One region of the Paenibacillus sp. J31P316 genome, then DNA from elsewhere that is predicted to be linked to it. Evidence: predicted binding sites of a transcription regulator. Region 1 holds the regulator's gene; the other holds the start of a gene.
What was found. The regulator LexA, encoded in region 1, represses DNA repair genes until DNA is damaged. The targets are predictions, from matches to a motif close to CGAACATATGTTCG.
Positions count from the first base shown of each region.

Region 2: a site for LexA is predicted at 3,397-3,410, ahead of recA (recombinase RecA). Genes of this name have one in related genera too.

Region 1 covers NZ_JBWDNI010000001.1:431,075-440,858, reverse strand. The annotation lists gene hflX (GTPase HflX) at 1-79, shown strand, start outside; gene AC0YNU_RS01890 (methionine gamma-lyase family protein) at 112-1,395, shown strand; gene AC0YNU_RS01885 (MerR family transcriptional regulator) at 1,457-1,867, shown strand; gene glnA (type I glutamate--ammonia ligase) at 1,925-3,253, shown strand; gene AC0YNU_RS01875 (hypothetical protein) at 3,460-4,041, shown strand; gene lexA (transcriptional repressor LexA) at 4,135-4,755, opposite strand; gene AC0YNU_RS01865 (LysM peptidoglycan-binding domain-containing protein) at 4,943-5,323, shown strand; gene AC0YNU_RS01860 (DUF896 domain-containing protein) at 5,516-5,713, shown strand; gene AC0YNU_RS01855 (aldo/keto reductase) at 5,750-6,736, shown strand; gene AC0YNU_RS01850 (hypothetical protein) at 6,790-7,311, shown strand; gene AC0YNU_RS01845 (HAD family hydrolase) at 7,333-8,118, shown strand; gene AC0YNU_RS01840 (1,2-dihydroxy-3-keto-5-methylthiopentene dioxygenase) at 8,418-8,954, opposite strand; gene metH (methionine synthase) at 9,187-9,784, shown strand, end outside.
Region 2 covers NZ_JBWDNI010000002.1:737,619-747,402, forward strand. The annotation lists gene rny (ribonuclease Y) at 1-1,345, opposite strand, end outside; gene AC0YNU_RS08685 (RecX family transcriptional regulator) at 1,519-2,184, opposite strand; gene recA (recombinase RecA) at 2,269-3,327, opposite strand; gene AC0YNU_RS08695 (competence/damage-inducible protein A) at 3,541-4,800, opposite strand; gene pgsA (CDP-diacylglycerol--glycerol-3-phosphate 3-phosphatidyltransferase) at 4,928-5,512, opposite strand; gene rimO (30S ribosomal protein S12 methylthiotransferase RimO) at 5,512-6,837, opposite strand; gene AC0YNU_RS08710 (YajQ family cyclic di-GMP-binding protein) at 6,988-7,476, opposite strand; gene AC0YNU_RS08715 (helix-turn-helix domain-containing protein) at 7,602-8,591, opposite strand; gene AC0YNU_RS08720 (DUF3388 domain-containing protein) at 8,632-9,396, opposite strand; gene AC0YNU_RS08725 (DUF3243 family protein) at 9,574-9,784, opposite strand, start outside.

The sequences.
Region 1 (9,784 bases):
AGTCTTGCGGGTACGGCTGAATAAACAGGATTACGAGGTGCACGGGTACAAGCTGGAGGACTATCTCCTGAACCCCTAAGCACGCTGCGAACATGAGGAGAGACTCGGACAGTGAAACGGCAAGGAAGCAACTGGTTGGCTTTGACTGAGCGGGCGGAGGCTGCCGAGGAGCAGGCCGCCCCTGTTTTTCGTTCCATCGACGGCGTCGCCGAACGCAATCAATGGAAGGTTATTGATGCGTTCCAAAAACATCGGGTTAGCGATTTTCATTTTAATGGCTCGACCGGTTATGGGTACAATGATACGGGCAGAGAAGTGCTCGATCTGGTCTATGCCGATGTCATGGGGGCAGAAGCTGCGCTCGTGCGGCCGCATTTTGTGTCCGGCACCCACACGATCAGCTGCGCGCTGTTCGGCCTTCTTCGTCCTGGAGACGAGCTGATGTACATTACAGGCCGCCCGTACGACACGCTTCATAAGGTGATCGGGAAGCCGGGGGACGGGAAAGGCTCATTACAGGACTTCGGCATTACATACTGCGAGGTTGCGCCTTTGGCCGACGGCTCTATCGACTGGGATACGGTCTCCTCCAAGATCACGGAACGGACGCGCGTCATCGGCATTCAACGCTCGCGCGGCTATGACTGGCGCGCCTCTTATACGGTCGCGCAGATTGGCGAGATGACGGAACGGGTAAAAGCTTTGAAGCCGGACGTTTACGTCTTCGTGGATAACTGCTACGGAGAGTTTACGGAAGAGCTGGAGCCGACGCAGGTGGGCGTCGATCTGATGGCCGGCTCGCTGATCAAGAACCCCGGCGGCGGAATTGCTCCGACGGGCGGTTATGTCGCCGGTACCCGGCATGCAGTTAACTTGACGGCATACCGGCTGACGGCGCCGGGAATCGGCGGGGAAGTGGGCGCAACGCTGGGAACGCTTCGCGCGATGTATCAGGGGCTGTTTCTAGCTCCGCATCTCGTCGGACAAGCACTCAAGGGCAGCGTCTTTGGAGCTGTCATGTTCGAAATGCTGGGCTTCGAGAGCAATCCGCGCTTCGACGCGCCTCGGACCGATCTGATCCAAGCGATTCGTTTCAAAGACGCCGATCAGCTGATCGCGTTCGTGCAGGGCGTGCAGCGTGCTTCCGCGGTGGATTCCCACGTGGTGCCCGAGCCGTGGGACATGCCCGGCTACGAGCATCCCGTCATTATGGCCGCGGGAACGTTCATGCAGGGCGGAAGTCTGGAATTATCGGCCGACGCTCCGATACGGGAGCCGTATATCGCTTATATGCAAGGCGGGCTTACGTATGCCCATGTCAAATACGGTGTTCTGAATGCTTTAGCCATGCTAGCCGATCGTGAGTTAATTGTAATTAAACCTCACACGACTTGACACGTTTTTGGCATGGCGTTACAATGAGAGCATATATCAGACACTGGAAGGTTGATGCGATATGGGTGACGAAATACGCAGAAATATGGCGCTTTTTCCGATCGGCATCGTCATGAAGCTGACCGACTTGACCGCAAGGCAGATCCGCTATTACGAGCAGCATGAATTAATCGTTCCTGCCCGTACTTCCGGCAACCAGCGGTTGTTCTCGTTCAACGACGTGGAGAGGCTGCTAGAGATCAAGTCTTTGATCGAGAAAGGCGTCAACATCGCCGGTATCAAACAAGTGATGAATCCGGTTACGAAGGAATCGGAGGACGCGACCGTCGTCAGTGAGCTGTCCGAAGTGAAACGTCGAGAATTGTCGGACGCGCAGCTCCACCGACTGCTGAAACAGCAGCTTCTTGAGAAGAGACCGGGCAAAGCCTCACTCATTCAAGGCCAGCTGTCCCGTTTCTATAACAAGAAATAATGACACCGCAAGTTATCTTTATCCCAATTTAACTACTTTACCAGAGGAGCTGATCCCGTGAGCTACACGAAAGATGACATCAGACGCATCACGCAGGAACAAAACGTTCGGTTCATTCGTCTGCAATTTACCGATTTGCTCGGCACGATCAAGAACGTTGAAATCCCTGTAAGCCAGCTTGAGAAAGCGCTCGACAACAAGATGATGTTCGACGGCTCGTCCATCGAAGGTTATGTGCGGATCGAAGAATCCGATATGTACCTCTATCCGGATTTGGATACATGGGTCGTATTCCCATGGGTAGCGGAAGATCGCATCGCCCGTTTGATTTGCGATGTTTATATGCCGGACGGAACGCCTTTCGCCGGAGACCCGCGCGGTATTCTGAAGCGCGTGCTTAAAGAAGCGGAAGAGCTGGGCTTCACGTCCATGAACGTCGGTCCTGAACCGGAATTTTTCCTGTTCAAAACAGACGCCAACGGCAATCCGACAACGGAGCTGAACGACCAAGGCGGTTACTTCGACCTTGCGCCGATGGACCTTGGCGAGAACTGCCGCCGCGAAATCGTACTGACGCTGGAAGAGATGGGCTTCGAGATCGAGGCATCTCACCATGAAGTGGCGCCAGGGCAGCACGAGATCGACTTCAAATACGCAGACGCCATCAAAGCGGCCGACCAGATTCAAACGTTCAAACTCGTCGTCAAAACGATCGCGCGCCAGCATGGCCTCCACGCATCGTTCATGCCGAAACCGCTGTTCGGCGTAAACGGCTCCGGCATGCACTGTCACCAGTCGCTGTTCCGCGGCAACGTTAATGCCTTCTACGATGAGAGCGACAAGCTTGGCTTGAGCCAAGTCGCGCGCTATTATATGGCCGGCATGCTGCGCCATGCTCGTTCGTTCGCGGCAATCACGAATCCAACGGTTAATTCGTACAAGCGTCTTGTTCCCGGTTACGAAGCACCTTGCTACGTCGCTTGGTCGGCAAGCAACCGTAGTCCGATGATCCGTATTCCGGCTTCCCGCGGTCTTAGCACCCGGATCGAAGTGCGCAGCCCGGATCCGGCGGCTAACCCGTACCTGGCACTTGCCGTCATGTTGAAGGCAGGCTTGGATGGCATTCATAACAAGCTGCCGCTTCCTGCTCCTACGGACCGGAACATCTACGTGATGACCGACGAAGAGCGGATCGACGAAGGCATCCCTAGCTTGCCGGACGACCTGAAGGAAGCGCTCACCGAGCTTCTTCGCAGCCAGGTCATCTGCGATGCGCTGGGCGACCACGCACTGGCTCACTTCTATGAATTGAAGGAAATCGAGTGGGATATGTACCGCACGCAGATCCACGAGTGGGAACGCGATCAGTATCTGACCCTATACTAGTATTCAGAAGCCCTTGGCGCCGATGGCGTCAAGGGCTTTTTTTTGCGTTTTGCACGCTGAATGTTTCGCAATTAGGAGGAGTAGGAAGATGGGGGAGGAGCAGGAGTAGCAGGAGTAGCAGGGTAGGGAGGCTTGTTATTCCGCACTTGTATGTCCTTCGCTGCATACAATGCCGCAATAGGCATTTTCGAAAGGATGTGGTTCATGTGACAGGGAAGGTAAGGGCAAAAGCCGAGACGTTTCAGATCAGCGGATCGATACTCTCCCGAGTAGCTGCCAGCATGATCCCTTTCTATAGGAAGATTGCAGGCAATCGAAGCTTTGCGCTTCGTTGGTCGAAGGCGGTCAGGAAGGCTGATTTGGATGCGCTGCTTGCCATGTTCAAATCGGTCGTGAAGACAGCTAAGCTGGACAGCTTTTCGGTTAACGGCATCGGCTATTTCGTCGATTTCGCCTTTGAGGAACCGGTGCTACAATATTCGAACGGAACGACAATTCCGCCCGGATTGACGCAGTTCACGTTCTCCACGCCCATACACCAAGCGATCGCACGAGCACTACTTCCGTTCTATAGGGCGCTTGCATCCTCGAAAACGTACGCGGCGGCGCTCGCAGCCGCGATCAACGGAAATCAAACCACACGCGTTCGCGCTCTCATTCGACAGAAGGTAACGACCGCGGCATTGAAAAGTATCCAGATCCGCTTCTCAGGTGTAAGTTGCGACTTTAAATATGCGAGCAGCAAATTTACGTACCGCAACTTGTTGTTCCGGGAGATTACAGGCTAAAGCGGATGAACGAGGCAGAAGAAGAGTCGAACCACGATAAAAGGGGCAGCCAGACGCTTGGATAAGCGGTGACTGCCCCTTAAATGGGTTGAATTAGTGAATGTCGCGGAAAAGACCAATGACTTTACCAAGAATGCTGACGTTGCGCAGGCGGATCGGCTCCATCGTGGAATTCTCCGGCTGCAGACGGATATGATCCTTCTCTTTATAGAAGGTCTTGACCGTTGCTTCGTCGTCTTCCGTCATGGCAACGACGATGTCGCCGTTTGATGCATTCTGCTGCTGGCGGACGATGACGTAGTCGCCGTCATGAATGCCTGCCTCGATCATGCTCTCGCCGATAACGCTCAGAATGAACACGTTATGGTCGCCCACTTTATCGGCAGGGAGCGGGAAGTACTCTTCGATGTTCTCCGTCGCGGTAATCGGAACGCCGGCGGTAACTTTACCGACGACAGGCACCTTGGCGATCGCAAGCGGGAAGGGAAGCTCGTTGTTATCGCCGTCCAAAATCTCGATCGCGCGCGGTTTCGTCGGGTCGCGGCGGATCAGGCCCTTCTTCTCCAAGCGGTCCAGATGGCCATGTACGGTAGAACTGGAAGCGAGGCTGACCGCTTCGCCGATTTCGCGAACGGATGGCGGATAGCCCTTCTCCCGAACTTCCGACTTGATGAATTCGAGTATCGCCTGCTGGCGGTTAGAAAGTTTCGACACCGGAATCACTCCAAAAGATTCATTTGTGTCAAATTATAGCACAGAACCGGAGTTCGTACAAACATAAGTTCGAGAAACATAGGTTCGTATTTTCGTGCGAACAAACGTTCTAAAAGGTGTTGACTGCAAACGGGTGTTCGTGTTATTCTGAAATCACAAAACAGAACAAACGTTTGGGGTGCTGATCATGATGCAAACAATATCTTCATACTCAACTACTTATAAAGGAAATTCTGCCCAAGTACGGAAGGCTGACCGTTCAAGAAAGGAACGTTCCGTTGAACGGGTTCTTGTCAGAATCGCAGCTGCGTCTCTGCTCTTCGTGCTCTTGTTTGCCGGACTATCGTTAGTAACGGGACATGCTGATGGCGAACGTCCCGCAGGACCAAGCGAAGCCGAACGAGTTATTACGGTCGGCTCTGGCGATACGCTGTGGGAGATTGCAAGCAGCGTTCGCAAGGAAGGCGACGATATTCGACGCATCGTATTCGATTTGCAGAAGCGAAATAACCTAAGCTCCAGCGAGTTGAAGGCAGGACAGACGCTTATTATTCCTTTAAGCAGCTAGAATGTTTTCTCTCATTATATGAATGTCTGGAACAGAAGGCCGAACGGGAACGCGTTCGGTCTTTTTTTGTTTTTCCGTAAGGGTGTCCTGCCAGTGCGGGCGCGAGTCGCTCTTGCCTTGACAATGGGCAATTAAAAATGTCAAAGTAAAGAATGTGATGTTGACCAGAATGACGAGAGGAGCGCGAATAGAATGGAGAAAATCATCGCTCGCATCAACGAGCTTTCCAGAAAGAATAAATCCATCGGCTTGACCCCGGAAGAGCAGGCAGAACGCGACGAGCTTCGCCGCATCTACTTGGACAATTTCAAACGTAATTTCCGCAACCAACTCGATACGATTAAGTACGTGGAAGACGAAGAGGACGGCGGAGACTCGATTAAGCATTAGGAAGACTGTCCACCTAAGTACAAGGAGGGAAACCAAATGCAATATCGGCTATTAGGCCGCAGCGGGCTTGCGGTTTCGGAACTATGCCTGGGCACGATGACCTTCGGCAATACGACGAGCGAGTCGGATTCCATCACGATGATGCACGATTTCCTGGACAGGGGCGGAAACTTCCTCGATACCGCCAACGTATATGTACAAGGTCGTTCGGAAACGATCGTCGGCAAAGCGATCAAGAACCGTCGTTCAGAAGTCGTGCTTGCCACGAAGGTCCGGTTCATGACCGGCGAGCATCCGAACAGCGGCGGCGTCTCGCGCAAACATATCATGGATGCGGTCGAAGCGAGCCTGAAACGGCTGGATACCGACTATATCGACCTCTACCAAGTCCATGTATGGGATCATGCAACGCCGATCGAAGAGACGATGCGGGCCCTGGATGATCTGATTACGGCAGGGAAAGTGCGCTATATCGGCTGTTCGAATTTCTTCGCATGGCAGCTCATGAAGTCGCTTGCTGTCAGCGACCGAAACCGTTACGCACGCTTTATATCCATTCAGCCGCAATACAGCCTCGTCAGCAGGGAAATGGACCGCGAGATGCTGTCCCTCTGCCTCGAGGAGAATGTCGGTATCATTCCGTGGGCTCCGCTTGGCGGAGGATTCCTAACGGGCCGCTATTCCAACGAAGAGCCAACGGAAGGACGGCTGACAGCGAAGCAAGGGGAAAGCTCTTGGGGTCTTCGGGCGACGGAGCAGAATTTCGCGATCCTCGAAGCCGTGCGGTCTGCGGCCGATCAATTGGACAAGACGCCTTCGCAAGTGGCATTAGCTTGGCTGCTGCGGCGCGAGGGCATCACGTCGCCGATCTTCGGCGCCAGCACGCTGGCGCAATACGAAGATAATATGGGTGCCACCGGCTGGACGATGCCGGACGACGTCTGGCAAGCGTTGAACGATATCAGCGCACTGCCGAGCGAATATCCAAACCGGTTTATCGCCAAGTTCGTGCGTCCGTTCTGACGGCGACCAGAGCAAGAAGAGAGAGGCTTGAAGAATGTTAAGGGGGATCAACCGTGTCAAGATCGTGGCAGCGTAAAGTACAGAAAAACCAAGAGCAAATTAACAAGCAGCGCAAAAAACACGGACAAAGTCCGCTAATGTCAGCAAAATCCAGCAAAGAGGGCTTGGATACATACAAGGGCCGCAGCTATCTCATGCCAGCGTTCTTGCTGCTCTTCATCCTGTTCTATGTGATCGTAACCGTCACTTCGAAGGAGTTCAAGCCGGACGACACGATGTTCTGGGTAACGATCGGGCTGTATATTCTGCTCGCGGGCGTTTTCACGCTACGTAGGCCGTATCTGTCCGTGGGTCGCGACTTCGTTCGTTCCCGTCGGATGACGGGAGATCGCGACGTCAATGTCTCCAACATTAAAGCGATTACCTCCCAGAAGGGTTACGTCATCATCGAGCAGCATAAAGGCGGCAACTGGGTCTACTCGCGCGTCATGAACCGTTACCCGACGGAAGCGATGGCGGTTCGTTTGAAAGCTTTCGCGGAACAGCACGAAATCCCGTTTACCGAAAAACAATAAGAGTGGAGTGCAAGAGAGACAATGGCTAAACAAGCAGTCCTGTTCGATTTGGATGATACGTTGCTGTGGGATGACCGCAGCGTGCAGGAAGCGTTCGACGCGACCTGCGAAGCGGCCGCCGCCCAAACAGGCGTAGACGCTAAGGCATTAGAAGAAGCGGTTCGACGCGAGGCTCGCGGTCTCTATGAATCGTATGAGACGTTCCCGTTCACCAAGATGATCGGCATCAACCCGTTCGAGGGATTGTGGGCCAACTTCCTTGAAGGGGAACAAGAGGAATTCCGCAAGTTGCAGAAGCTGGCGCCTGCTTACCGGAAGGAAGCCTGGACGCGCGGTCTGCTAGCTCTCGGCATCGATAACGAAGAATTGGGTGCGCAGCTGGCGGAGCAATTCCCGGCAGAACGCCGCAGACGCCCTTACGTCTACGAAGAAACGTTCGCCGTGCTGAACAAGCTCAAGGGCAGCTACAAGCTGCTGCTGTTGACCAATGGATCCCCGGATCTGCAGCGTGAGAAGCTGGCCGGCGTGCCGGACATCGTTCCTTACTTCGACCATATCATCATTTCCGGCGAGTTCGGCAAAGGCAAGCCGTCCGCCGAAATCTTCCGTCATGCGCTGGACAAGCTCGGTATCGAGCCCGAGCACGGCATCATGGTCGGCGACAAGCTGACGACGGATATACTCGGCGCCAACACGATCGGCATGACGTCGGTGTGGATTAATCGCCACGGCGTGAAGCGCAATGATGAAATCATTCCTACGCATGAAATCAAGCATTTGGAAGAGCTGCTTCCTCTGCTTGCGTAAGCCTTGAAACCGCTATGTTCCCTTGCTGCAATTGCAATGCTAATCTTTACACTGGGGCTAGCTAATCACTGCGAATTCAACAACAAACAAAAGGAGCCCTATCTATGGACGGGGCTCCTTTTTGTTTGTTGTTTTTAAATAGTGAGCGTTAGCGAGAAGTGACCGGAGGTCGGAATGGAGTTGAAGCAGCGTCAGCGGTCGCCTTTGTAGTCTGATTTCTACCGATACTCTCTTACATAATCAAAGAAATCCGAACTACAACAGCGAGCGGAAACCCATTCCGACCGCAGGTCATGCCCTTACGCGAACGAAGGATCCTCGATATTATTCGCAATCCAGCCATCCTTCTCGATGAACAAGCGAACGGCAATGATTTCGCGATTGTCCATCAACGTGAAGAAATGCGCCTTGTTCTCCGGAACGGAGATCACGTCGCCCGCTTCCAGCTCGACGTCGAAGTAGCCCGTCTGCTCGTCGCCTTTGATAATGAAGATGCCGCGTCCGGATACGATGCCGCGGATCTCGTCTTCCGTATGCGTATGAATCTGTTCGAATTTCTTCAGCAGCTCTTCGATATTCGGCGTTGCGTCCGACAGGGTGATAACATCCCAGATCTGGTAACCGCGGCGTGCGGCCAATTCGCGGATCTCGGCATCGTACGTCGAGAGGACTGTGGCTTTCTCTTCGTCGTTCAGCACGAATTTGTTTTGAAGCTCAGCCGGGAGCTTGGCGGCATCCCAATGCTCGTACAATACCTCTTGATTGTCTAGAAACGCGCGAACGTTCTCTTCGCCGGAAATGCGTTCGTTCGTGTTGCGAATACGGATTTCAGCCATACCTATCCCCTGCTTTCAACTTAATTTCGTAATTCCGATAAGAATAATTATAAAACATATTGGTTGGTCTGTCGACAGAGCGGTCGAAGCAAGCGCCGCGAGGTTGGAAATGCCTTTTCACAAAGGTCGAATTCTGATAGAGTATAAGGAAATGATTTTTAGCTGAAACCTTGGGCAGGCCTTGAAAAAAGGTTCGGCTTGCGAGCGGCAGCTTTGGAAGGGAAGTGCACCAATGACGAAACCTACACTACAAGAATCAATGGCGAAACGCATTCTGATTTTGGACGGCGCAATGGGGACGATGATCCAGCAGCGCGACTTGGGACCGGCCGATTTTGGCGGCGAGGAGCTGGAGGGCTGCAACGAAATGCTCGTGCTGACCCGGCCGGACGTCATTCAAGATATACATGAAGCTTATTTGGCCGCTGGCGCGGATATTCTCGAGACGAATACGTTCGGTGCCACCGGCGTCGTACTGGCGGAATACGACATTCCGGAGAAAGCGCGCGAGATCAACCTCGCTGCTGCCAAGCTTGCTCGTGCCGCGGCGGATAAATACTCGACGCCGGACAAGCCTAGATTCGTAGCCGGCGCGCTCGGTCCGACGACCAAAACGCTATCCGTAACGGGCGGGGTGACGTTCGACAAGCTCGTCGACGACTATTACGAACAGGCGCTGGCGTTAATCGAGGGCGGCGTCGATGCCATGCTGCTTGAGACGTCGCAGGATACGCTGAACGTCAAAGCCGGCACGATCGGCATTCACAAAGCTTATGAGGAGACAGGCGTCACGCTGCCGCTTATGATTTCGGGAACGATCGAGCCGATGG
Region 2 (9,784 bases), on a different contig from region 1:
CGAACGATTCCGAAATGCCTTCCAGCTTCTCCAGGCGTTTGATATACGTCTCGAGTGTCTCTCTTCTTGCCCCTGGACGTGCAGCCGATAATGCATCCGCTGCGCCGACCAGCATGGCGATAACCGAAGTTGCCTCGCAGTCGCCGTGGTGAGAAGCGATACTGTTGATGACAACCGGATGCTCTTTGTATTTCTTCGCCAGCTCGACGCCGATCTCGACATGCGACCCTTCCACTTCGTGGTCAAGCGCTTTGCCGATATCGTGCAGTAATCCTGCTCTTCTTGCCAGCGTAATGTCTTCGCCCAGCTCGGCAGCCATTAGACCGGTCAAATACGCGACTTCCATGGAATGCTTCAGCACATTCTGTCCATAGCTGGTACGGTATTTCAAACGGCCAAGAATTTTGATCAAGTCCGGGTGTAAACCGTGTACACCGACCTCATACGTCGCCTGCTCTCCGTATTCACGGATGCGCTCGTCCACTTCCTTACGAGATTTCTCGACCATTTCCTCGATCCGCGCAGGATGGATACGTCCATCCGCGACGAGCTTCTCGAGGGAAGTGCGGGCAATTTCGCGACGAATAGGATCGAAACCGGACAAGATGACCGCTTCCGGTGTATCGTCGATGATGAGATCGATACCGGTCAACGTCTCCAGTGCACGGATGTTGCGGCCTTCGCGGCCGATAATGCGGCCTTTCATTTCTTCGTTCGGCAGCGCGACGACGGATACCGTCGTTTCTGCCACATGATCCGCTGCGCAGCGTTGAATAGCAAGCGAGATAATATCACGAGCTTTCTTATCCGCTTCTTCTTTCGCCTGCGACTCGATCTCTTTGATCATTTGCGCTGTTTCATGACGAACCTCTTGTTCAACGTTGGTCAGGATGACTTGCTTCGCATCCTCCATCGTCAAGTTCGAAATCCGTTCCAGTTCATGAAGCTGCTGCTTGTAGAGTGAATCGATCTGCTCTTGTGTTTCCTCGATCCGCTTCTCTTTGTTGGCTACTTGTTCTTCTTTGCGTTCCAGCGCTTCTATTTTTTTATCCAACGACTCTTCTTTTTGAATCAGTCGTCTTTCAAGACGCTGTACCTCATTGCGACGTTCGCGAATATCTCTCTCAGCCTCGGTACGGAGCTTGTGGACTTCATCTTTCGCTTCGAGAACCGTTTCTTTCTTAAGCGCTTCCGCATCTTTCCTCGCATTGTCAACGATCTGACTAGCGGCCTGCTCGGCGCTTGAAATTTTGGCCTCGGCGATCGATTTTCGAATAAAATAACCGACACCAAAGAAAATTGCACCAACAACGAGAGCGATCAGGATAGTTGCCCAGATTGGCATTATCTCACCTCCTCGTTGTTCACCTAAGCAAACGCTTGGGACAGTATTTGGTTTTCCAGCCGGTTTTTAACGTGCATGCTTAATTTGACGAAAATAATCGTTTTGAATCAATTTTTGGAAGGAAAATCGATTCTAGAAGAAAGAATACAAACTCATTTTATCTTTTGTGAAAATCAATTGTCAAGCATCAGCCTATCTTCGTCTTCCAGCTCCCCTTCGGCTGCTGCTTTCACAGCATCTCGGACGATCGAAGAAGGGAAGCCTCTGCGCAGCAAGAAGACCGCCAGCTTCTGCTTTCTCTCACGCTCTTCTCCTTTTATAGAGGGCCATTTCTTCATCGCGGCACGAACCGCCATCTCCGTCTCCGATTCCGGACTCAGTTTCGCTGCGGCCTCCTTGGCCGTATCCCGATTGATGCCGCGCTGAAGCAATTCCTGCTGCAGGAGGCGCCTCCCCTTCAGCTGCGTACGCATCCGCTGTGCGGCAAAAAGCTCCGCATATTGCGGGTCATTGACGAGACCTTCCTTCCGCAGCCGTTCGATCGCTATCTGGGCCGACCGCTCGTCCAGTTCTTTCTTAGACAAGTATCGGGTGATTTCCTTTTCCGTCCGCTGTCTCGCCCCCAAATACGCAAGCGCCAAAATGTAGGCGCGATGATGACTATCTTCCAACACGATTTGCTTCAATTCTTCGGCGTCGATTTCCCGCCCTTTCAGCAGTCGAAATTTGATTAATAGATCCTCATGCACGTCCGTAAACGGTTCCTTCGCATCATTGACATACAAAAAATACCGCTGCTTCTTCTTCGAATCCTGTTCTACGCTAGTAATCGTCAGCAAACTTGTTCAACTCCCTTATAAAAAAGAAAAGCACCTTCACAGGTGCTTAACGTTATGCAATAGTCGATGCCATGCAAACCGATGTTATTCGATATCGAGTTCCAATTCGTCCTCGGTACCTTCGTCCTCGCTGAACGCAGTGCCTGCTGTCGCCGCGGCTGCAACGTTGCTGACTTCGCGAATTTGTTGCTCGATAACGCCAGAAATGTCTTTGCGTTCCTTCAGGAACTGCTTCGCATTCTCACGGCCTTGTCCCAGACGCTCCCCGTTAAAGGAGAACCAGGCACCGCTCTTCTGGATAATATCGTGCTCGACGCCGATATCAACGATGCTGCCTTCTTTCGAAATGCCTTCGCCGTACATGATATCAACTTCCGCCTGCTTAAACGGAGGCGCAACCTTATTCTTCACGACTTTAATCCGTGTCCGGTTACCGACCACGTCATTGCCTTGTTTAATCGATTCGATCCGACGAACGTCAAGACGTACCGAGGAATAGAATTTCAAAGCGCGGCCGCCTGGCGTCGTCTCCGGATTACCGAACATAACGCCGACTTTCTCACGCAATTGGTTGATGAAGATCGCGATCGTCTTCGATTTGCTGATCGCACCGGAAAGTTTACGCAGAGCTTGAGACATCAGACGAGCTTGAAGACCGACGTGAGAATCGCCCATGTCGCCTTCGATCTCGGCCTTAGGCACGAGCGCTGCAACGGAGTCGACGACAACGATGTCGACCGCGCCGCTGCGTACGAGCGCTTCGGCGATTTCAAGCGCTTGCTCGCCTGTATCCGGCTGTGACAGCAAGAGCTCATCGATATTGACGCCTAGTTTGCTTGCATACGATGGGTCAAGCGCATGCTCAGCATCGATGAAAGCAGCTTGTCCCCCTGCGCGCTGTACTTCGGCGATCGCATGCAGCGCTACAGTCGTTTTACCGGAAGATTCCGGTCCGTATACTTCGATGACGCGGCCGCGTGGGAAGCCGCCGATTCCAAGTGCGATATCCAACGCAAGCGCACCGCTGGATACGACTTCCACTTGCATATGTGTCGATTCTCCGAGTTTCATGATGGAGCCTTTACCAAATTGCTTCTCTATTTGACGCAGAGCCATTTCAAGCGCAGCTTTACGATCCGCCAACGAACTCACATCCCTCATAATTTATATTCTCATGATACCTTGTTTCGATAGCTTTGACAAGCATTTTTACGAACATATATTCTTATTCTCTATTGGCCAACAGAGAGACAAAAAAAAGAACCGCAGCAAAGTAATCTTCGCCACGGTTCTTCCGTATAAAGTCGATTATAGTCGATCGAGAAAACGTTGACAAGCTTTATTTGGCAATCTGATCTAGATTCCTTCATGACCCGACAGTGCTTGCCAAAGTCGGTAAAGCAGCGACTTGACGGCGCGCACGCGAATCATTTCGCGGTTGCCGTTCATGTTAGCCGTAAAGACCTTTGTCTGCTTGCCTCTCTCTGACAATCCGAAATAGACAAGACCCACAGGCTTGCCTTCGGACTCCGAAGGGCCTGCAACCCCGGTGAGCGAGACGCCGAAATCACTGTCGGCCAGCTCCCGCACCCGCTCCGCCATGAGAGCGGCCGTCGATTCACTGATAGCCCCCGGCGCGCCCGTACCTTCCAACTGCGACAATGGAATGCTAAGCAGGCGATGCTTCATTAAATTCGTGTACGTCACGACGCCTCCCGTAAACTCACCGCTGCTTCCGGGAATCCGGGTGATCAGTTGAGCGAACAGGCCGCCTGTGAGGCTCTCTGCGCTGGCGAGCGTTCGTCCGGATGCCCGGAGCAGACGGATGACCGCTTCCTCCAGCGTGATGTCTTCACGGGCGTACAGGAACTGTCCTACGCGTTCCTTGATTTGCAGCTCCGCCGCATCCAGTCTTCCGTTCGCTTCAAGCTCGCTGAGCGCTTTCGTGGATACCCTGATCGCTACTTCGCCTTCTTTGGCATAGGGGGCTATGGAAGGGTCGGTCTGCGTCTCGATCAAGTCGATCAACGCTTGCTCGAGCGTGGACTCCCCGATTCCGGCAAACTTAAGCAGGCGCGAATACAAACGGCGTTCCTCATTCATTACGCCGCGCAGCCAAGTCTTCGCCGGCCCGTCGAACATCGGCCTCATCTCGCGCGGAGGACCCGGAAGCAGCACGTAATGCGTCCCTTCCACCGTAAGCGCGTTGCCCACGGCAAGACCCGCTTCGTTGTCCAGCGGATCGCTGCCTTCGATCAGGTTCGCCTGCCTGCGGTTGCTCTCCACCATATGAATGCCACGCGACGTAAACATGGCTTCGATCTTGATCATGCTCGGTGCATGTTCTTCAATGGATCGGTCCAGGAATTCAGCCAAGGCGTCCTTCGTCAAATCGTCCATCGTCGGTCCTAGTCCGCCCGTGAACAAGATCAAATCCGCGCGGGCTCTGGCCAACGTGATCGCCTCGCGAATGCGGCTTGCATTGTCGCCGACAACCGTTTGAAAATAAACATCGATTCCGAGCTCTGCCAGCCCCTGCGACAAATAAGTCGCATTCGTGTTGACGGTCTGACCGAGCAGCAGTTCCGTCCCGACCGCTATGATTTCTGCACGCATCTGAACAACTCCATTTCTTATGTAAAGGATAGAAGACGAATACGATCATGAATGACAGGCATGCCAGGGAAAAGCAAAGCATCACTCTCTGTCCATGAAAAGCGAAGGAGTGATGCCGGCTGTCGTACTATGCGGTAAGCGGAATAAGGTTTTTGTTTTTGACGAAATAATCGATCCCGGAGTACACCGTGATGAGCGCCGCCGCATAGATCGAGATTTGGTCGAACGGAAAGTCGAGGAACGCGAACGGAAAATTGTTCAGCAGCAAATCGATGATCATCGTAATTTGCACGGCCGTCTTCCATTTTCCCCACGTGCTCGCAGCGACGACCGAGCCTTCCAGCAAAGCGATCTGCCGTAATCCCGTAACCGCGAATTCGCGGCTGATGATCACGATGGCGATCCACGCATGCAGCTTCTCCATCTCCACGAGGGAAATAAGCACGGCAGCGACGAGCAGCTTATCCGCCAGCGGATCCAGCAGCTTCCCGAGATTGGTAACGATTTTGTTCTTGCGTGCGATATAGCCGTCAAGACCGTCCGTGCTCGCCGCAACGATAAATACGATCGCGGCCAAAATCTGATTCCACGTAATCGAGAAATCCGAGCTGTCGAAAGTGAGCGGCTTCAAATCAACGTTAATAAGCAGCAGCACCATAATGATGGGCACCAAAAAGATGCGTGCGAGCGTGATGCGGTTGGCTAAATTCACTATAGCCCCTCCCCGGACATATCAAATTCGTAAGCATGCGTAATCCGCACCCTTTGAATTTCCCCGATCGCCGCTTTGCAGTTGGAAATGAACACCTCGCCGTCGATTTCAGGTGCATCGTACGGCGAACGGCCAACGTAGACGTCGCTTCGGCCGTCGTAGCGTTCAACCAACACATCGATCTCTTTGCCGATGTGCTTGCCGCTCAATTCCTTGGATACTTCGCGCTGAATTTCCATCAACGTATTGGAACGCCATTCCTTCACGTCATCCGGCACGGCGTCCGGCAAACGAACGGCAGGTGTATCCTCTTCTGGGGAATACGTAAAGACGCCAAGACGGTCGAATTTCATATCGCGAACGAAATCGCACAAACGATTGAAGTCCTCTTCCGTTTCGCCCGGGAAACCGACAATGATCGAGGTACGCAGTGCAACGTCTGGAATGCTTGCACGAATGCGGGAGACCAGCTCACGAGTGTCGCGCTGACGTCCGGGACGGCGCATGCGCTTCAAAATCGAATCTTCGCTGTGTTGCAAGGGCATATCGATATAGTTGCATACTTTCGGATTCGCTGCGATCGTCGCAATCAGCTCGTCCGAGAAGAAACCTGGATATGCGTAGTGCAAGCGCACCCACGAAATCCCTTCCACTTCGCTGACACGGTTCAGCAGCTCGGGCAGCATGAACTTATCATACAGATCGGTACCATAATTCGTGGAATCCTGCGCGATCAAACTAACCTCTCGGACGCCTTGATCGGCAAGCTGCTGCACTTCGGCAACGATCGATTCAATCGAACGGCTGCGGAATTTGCCCCGCATGATCGGGATCGAACAGAACGTACATGCATTATCGCAGCCTTCCGCGATCTTCACGTATGCCGTATAACGCGGCGTCGTAACCAGGCGCGGCAGCTTCTGATCGTAGTCGAAAGCCGGATTACCCACCTTTACAGGCCGTTTACCGCGAAGCGCTTCGTCGACAATGTCCGTAATGTGATGAAAATCGCCCGTTCCGACAATGCCGTCGATTTCGGGCATTTCGTCCATGAGCTGTTTCTTATAGCGCTGTGTCAGGCAGCCCGATACGATAAGCGCCTTCAAACGACCCGTTTGCTTAAATTCCGCCATATCCAAAATCGTATTGACGGACTCTTCTTTCGCGGCATCTATAAAACCGCAGGTGTTGACAATGATTACGGTAGCGTCGTCAGCCTGATCCACCAGCTGGTACCCTCTGGCATCAATCAACCCCGACATAATCTCGGAATCGACGAGGTTTTTCTCGCAGCCCAATGTTACAACTTTCACTCTTTCAGTCATCGATGTATCCCCCAAACCCCTCCGAAAAGCTATCTAACCAAGTATAATACAAGGCCTAGGCAGTGTCAAAACTGGAAAAAGTCCCGTTCGGCCGCGTCTCGCGCAGCGAAAGGGACCTCGTTCTATGTACGCCTACCAGCGTATTGGGACTTATTTGTAGTTTGTAAATTGCAGGTCGATTTGTAAATCCGCGCCTCTCAGAAGCGCCATGACAGCTTGAAGATCATCGAGGCTCTTGCCGGTAACCCGGATCGAATCGCCTTGAATTTGACTCTTCACCTTAATCTTGGAGTCGCGGATCAGAACGTTGATCTTTTTGGAACTGTCCTGTTCGATGCCTTGCTTCAGCTTGATTTTTTGCCGAACCGTTCCCAAGGAAGCCGCTTCTACTTTACCGAACTCCATGTTCTTGATGGGCACGCCGCGCTTGATCATCTTGGATTGCAAAATATCGATGACGCTCTTGAGCTTGTACTCATCGTCCGAGACGACAACGAGATCGCTCTTCTCCAGCGCGAAGCTGCTCTTCGTTCCTTTAAAGTCAAAGCGGGTTTCGATCTCGCGCTCCGCCTGCGTAATTGCATTGTTTAATTCCTGCATATCGACTTTCGATACGATGTCGAATGAATGTTCAGCCATGTGCCGCAACTCCTTTATTTATCCTTATCCCATACATGTCACGTATTATAACGTATCCCGCTTCACAATAAAAGGCATCCAGGACCGAATTGCTTCAGTCCTGATGCCCATTCCCCGACGATGAATTATTGTGTCGCCGTATTCCCCGTACCTGTCGTATTGCTCGGATCCGTACCGGCAGTACCTTCGGCAGGCGTCAATTGCAGCTTTCGCGAGCCACCCTGCTTGTTGCCGTCGTCAATGAGCACGCCGTCGATCGTGACATCCACGAAATCGGCACGGCCGATGGAAATGAAAACTTGCCCTTCCGCCTCGACCGATGCAGTCACGCCATCCTCCATGGTTTTGCTCAACAGCATTTTGCCGTGAATGCTCGTCCCTTGATAGACGCCAACCCAGGCATGTCCCGTCGATTTTATCTCCAGCGTATGCTTGCCGCCAGGAGCTACGTTATAGAAATCCGTCGTTCTAACGGTATGGTCGAGCGTTAATGTGGTCGTTGGAGGCGGTGGTTCCACCTCATCTTGAGGATCCTGCCCCGTATCATTCACATCGCCGGTTCCGTTCGTGCCGCCAGTACCATTCGTAGCGTTGGTTCCGTTCTCACCGTCGGTCGTTGAGTTGCCTTCCCCGTCCTTCACCGTGCCCTTATCCGGGTTCGTTGCCGGCGGCGTCGTCTGATCCGTCATTTTGCCTTGGTCGGCGGAATCGACATTGTCGTCATTCGGCTGTTTGATCGCGAAGACATAGACGATCACGATGATGAGGAGCAAAAAGGACCAAATCAAAACCCGGAAGCCCCATCTGCTGATGCGGTCGGACGTTTGCGACTGCGCACGGCGCGGCCGCTGCACGGGTTCAATGACTTGCTCAGGTACGCCCGAAGGAATTTCCCTATTATATAGCCGCAGCACTTCCTCGGCATCAAGTCCAACGGACTCGGCATAATTCTTTACGAAGGCTCGTACGTAAAAGGAACCAGGGAGAACGCTGTAATTGCCTTCCTCGATCGCTTCAAGATATCGCTTACGGATTTTCGTCAAATCCTGGATATCGTCCAAGGACAGGTTTCGCTGCTCCCTCGCTTTCTTGAGCAAAGCGCCCAAATCCGACATGACCACACCTCCTTGTCATTTTGCAAATTGGTTTCCATTATTAGAAATCGTTGAAGCCCATCGTAAACGATTCATAAGAGATTTCCTCGTCAGGCGTATTACGGAGCTCGATAATATAATCAAAATCGCTGTATTCGAACGCGGATTCCTTCACAAAAATATCTGGATGTTCAATGACTTTGGTAGAAGGCATCGCCATAATTTCCTGCAATAGCGCATGATGCTTCTCGTTGGAGCGAATGGTGCTGACAATCCCGTCAATGATATAAATATTGTTGGGCGTCATTTCTTCCTCGGAGAGCTGGCTGCGAACCGTCTGTCTGAGCAGCGTGGAGGACACGAAGGTCCAGCGCTTATTCGAGCATACGCTGCCGGCGATGATGGACTCTGTTTTGCCGACTCGCGGCATGCCGCGAAGGCCGATCACTTGATTTCCTTCCCGCTTGAACACCTCGCCCAAGAAGTCAACCAACATGCCGAGCTCGTCCCGCGTGAAGCGGAACGTTTTGCGGTCGTCGGAATCGCGTTCGATGTAGCGACCATGCCGCACGGCGAGAATGTCGACGAGTTTAGGCTCACGAAGCTTTAAAACGGTGATGTTATCGACTTTTTGGAGCATGCGCCCCAGAATCTCGATTTTCTCGTCATCGTTCGTTTGAATCAGCATGCCGCGCGTACGGTTCTCGACGCCGTTAATCGTAAGGATGTTGACTTCGAGCATACCGAGCAGCGATGCAATATCGCCGAGCAAACCTGGACGGTTCTTATGTATTTTATATTCCATATACCATTGTTTAAATTCCATATGCCACCTCAGCTGGAGGAATGATTTCATGAATAAAAGAGTAATGATCGTGAATAGAGATTCAGCAATATTGAAATGGAGCTATAAAAAGTTTATTCTACAATATTCGTCAATATCCTGCAACTCAAATGCAAACATTACAGAAAAGCCTCCGCGGGGGAGGCTTTTCCAGAAAGACTACGATTTTTGGACAAGCTTGACCATCAGGCCAGCAATCGCTTTTCGTTCCGATTCATCGCCGACATCCCAAAGTTCCTTCAGGGTTCGCTGCTGTTCGTTTTTCGGATCGACTTTCTCGTCCAGGAAAGAGCCAATCTCATAAGCAAGGTTTGAAATGGTGTCTTCGTTCAAGCCCATGCCTTTCGCTTGTTCCACGCGGCTTGACAGA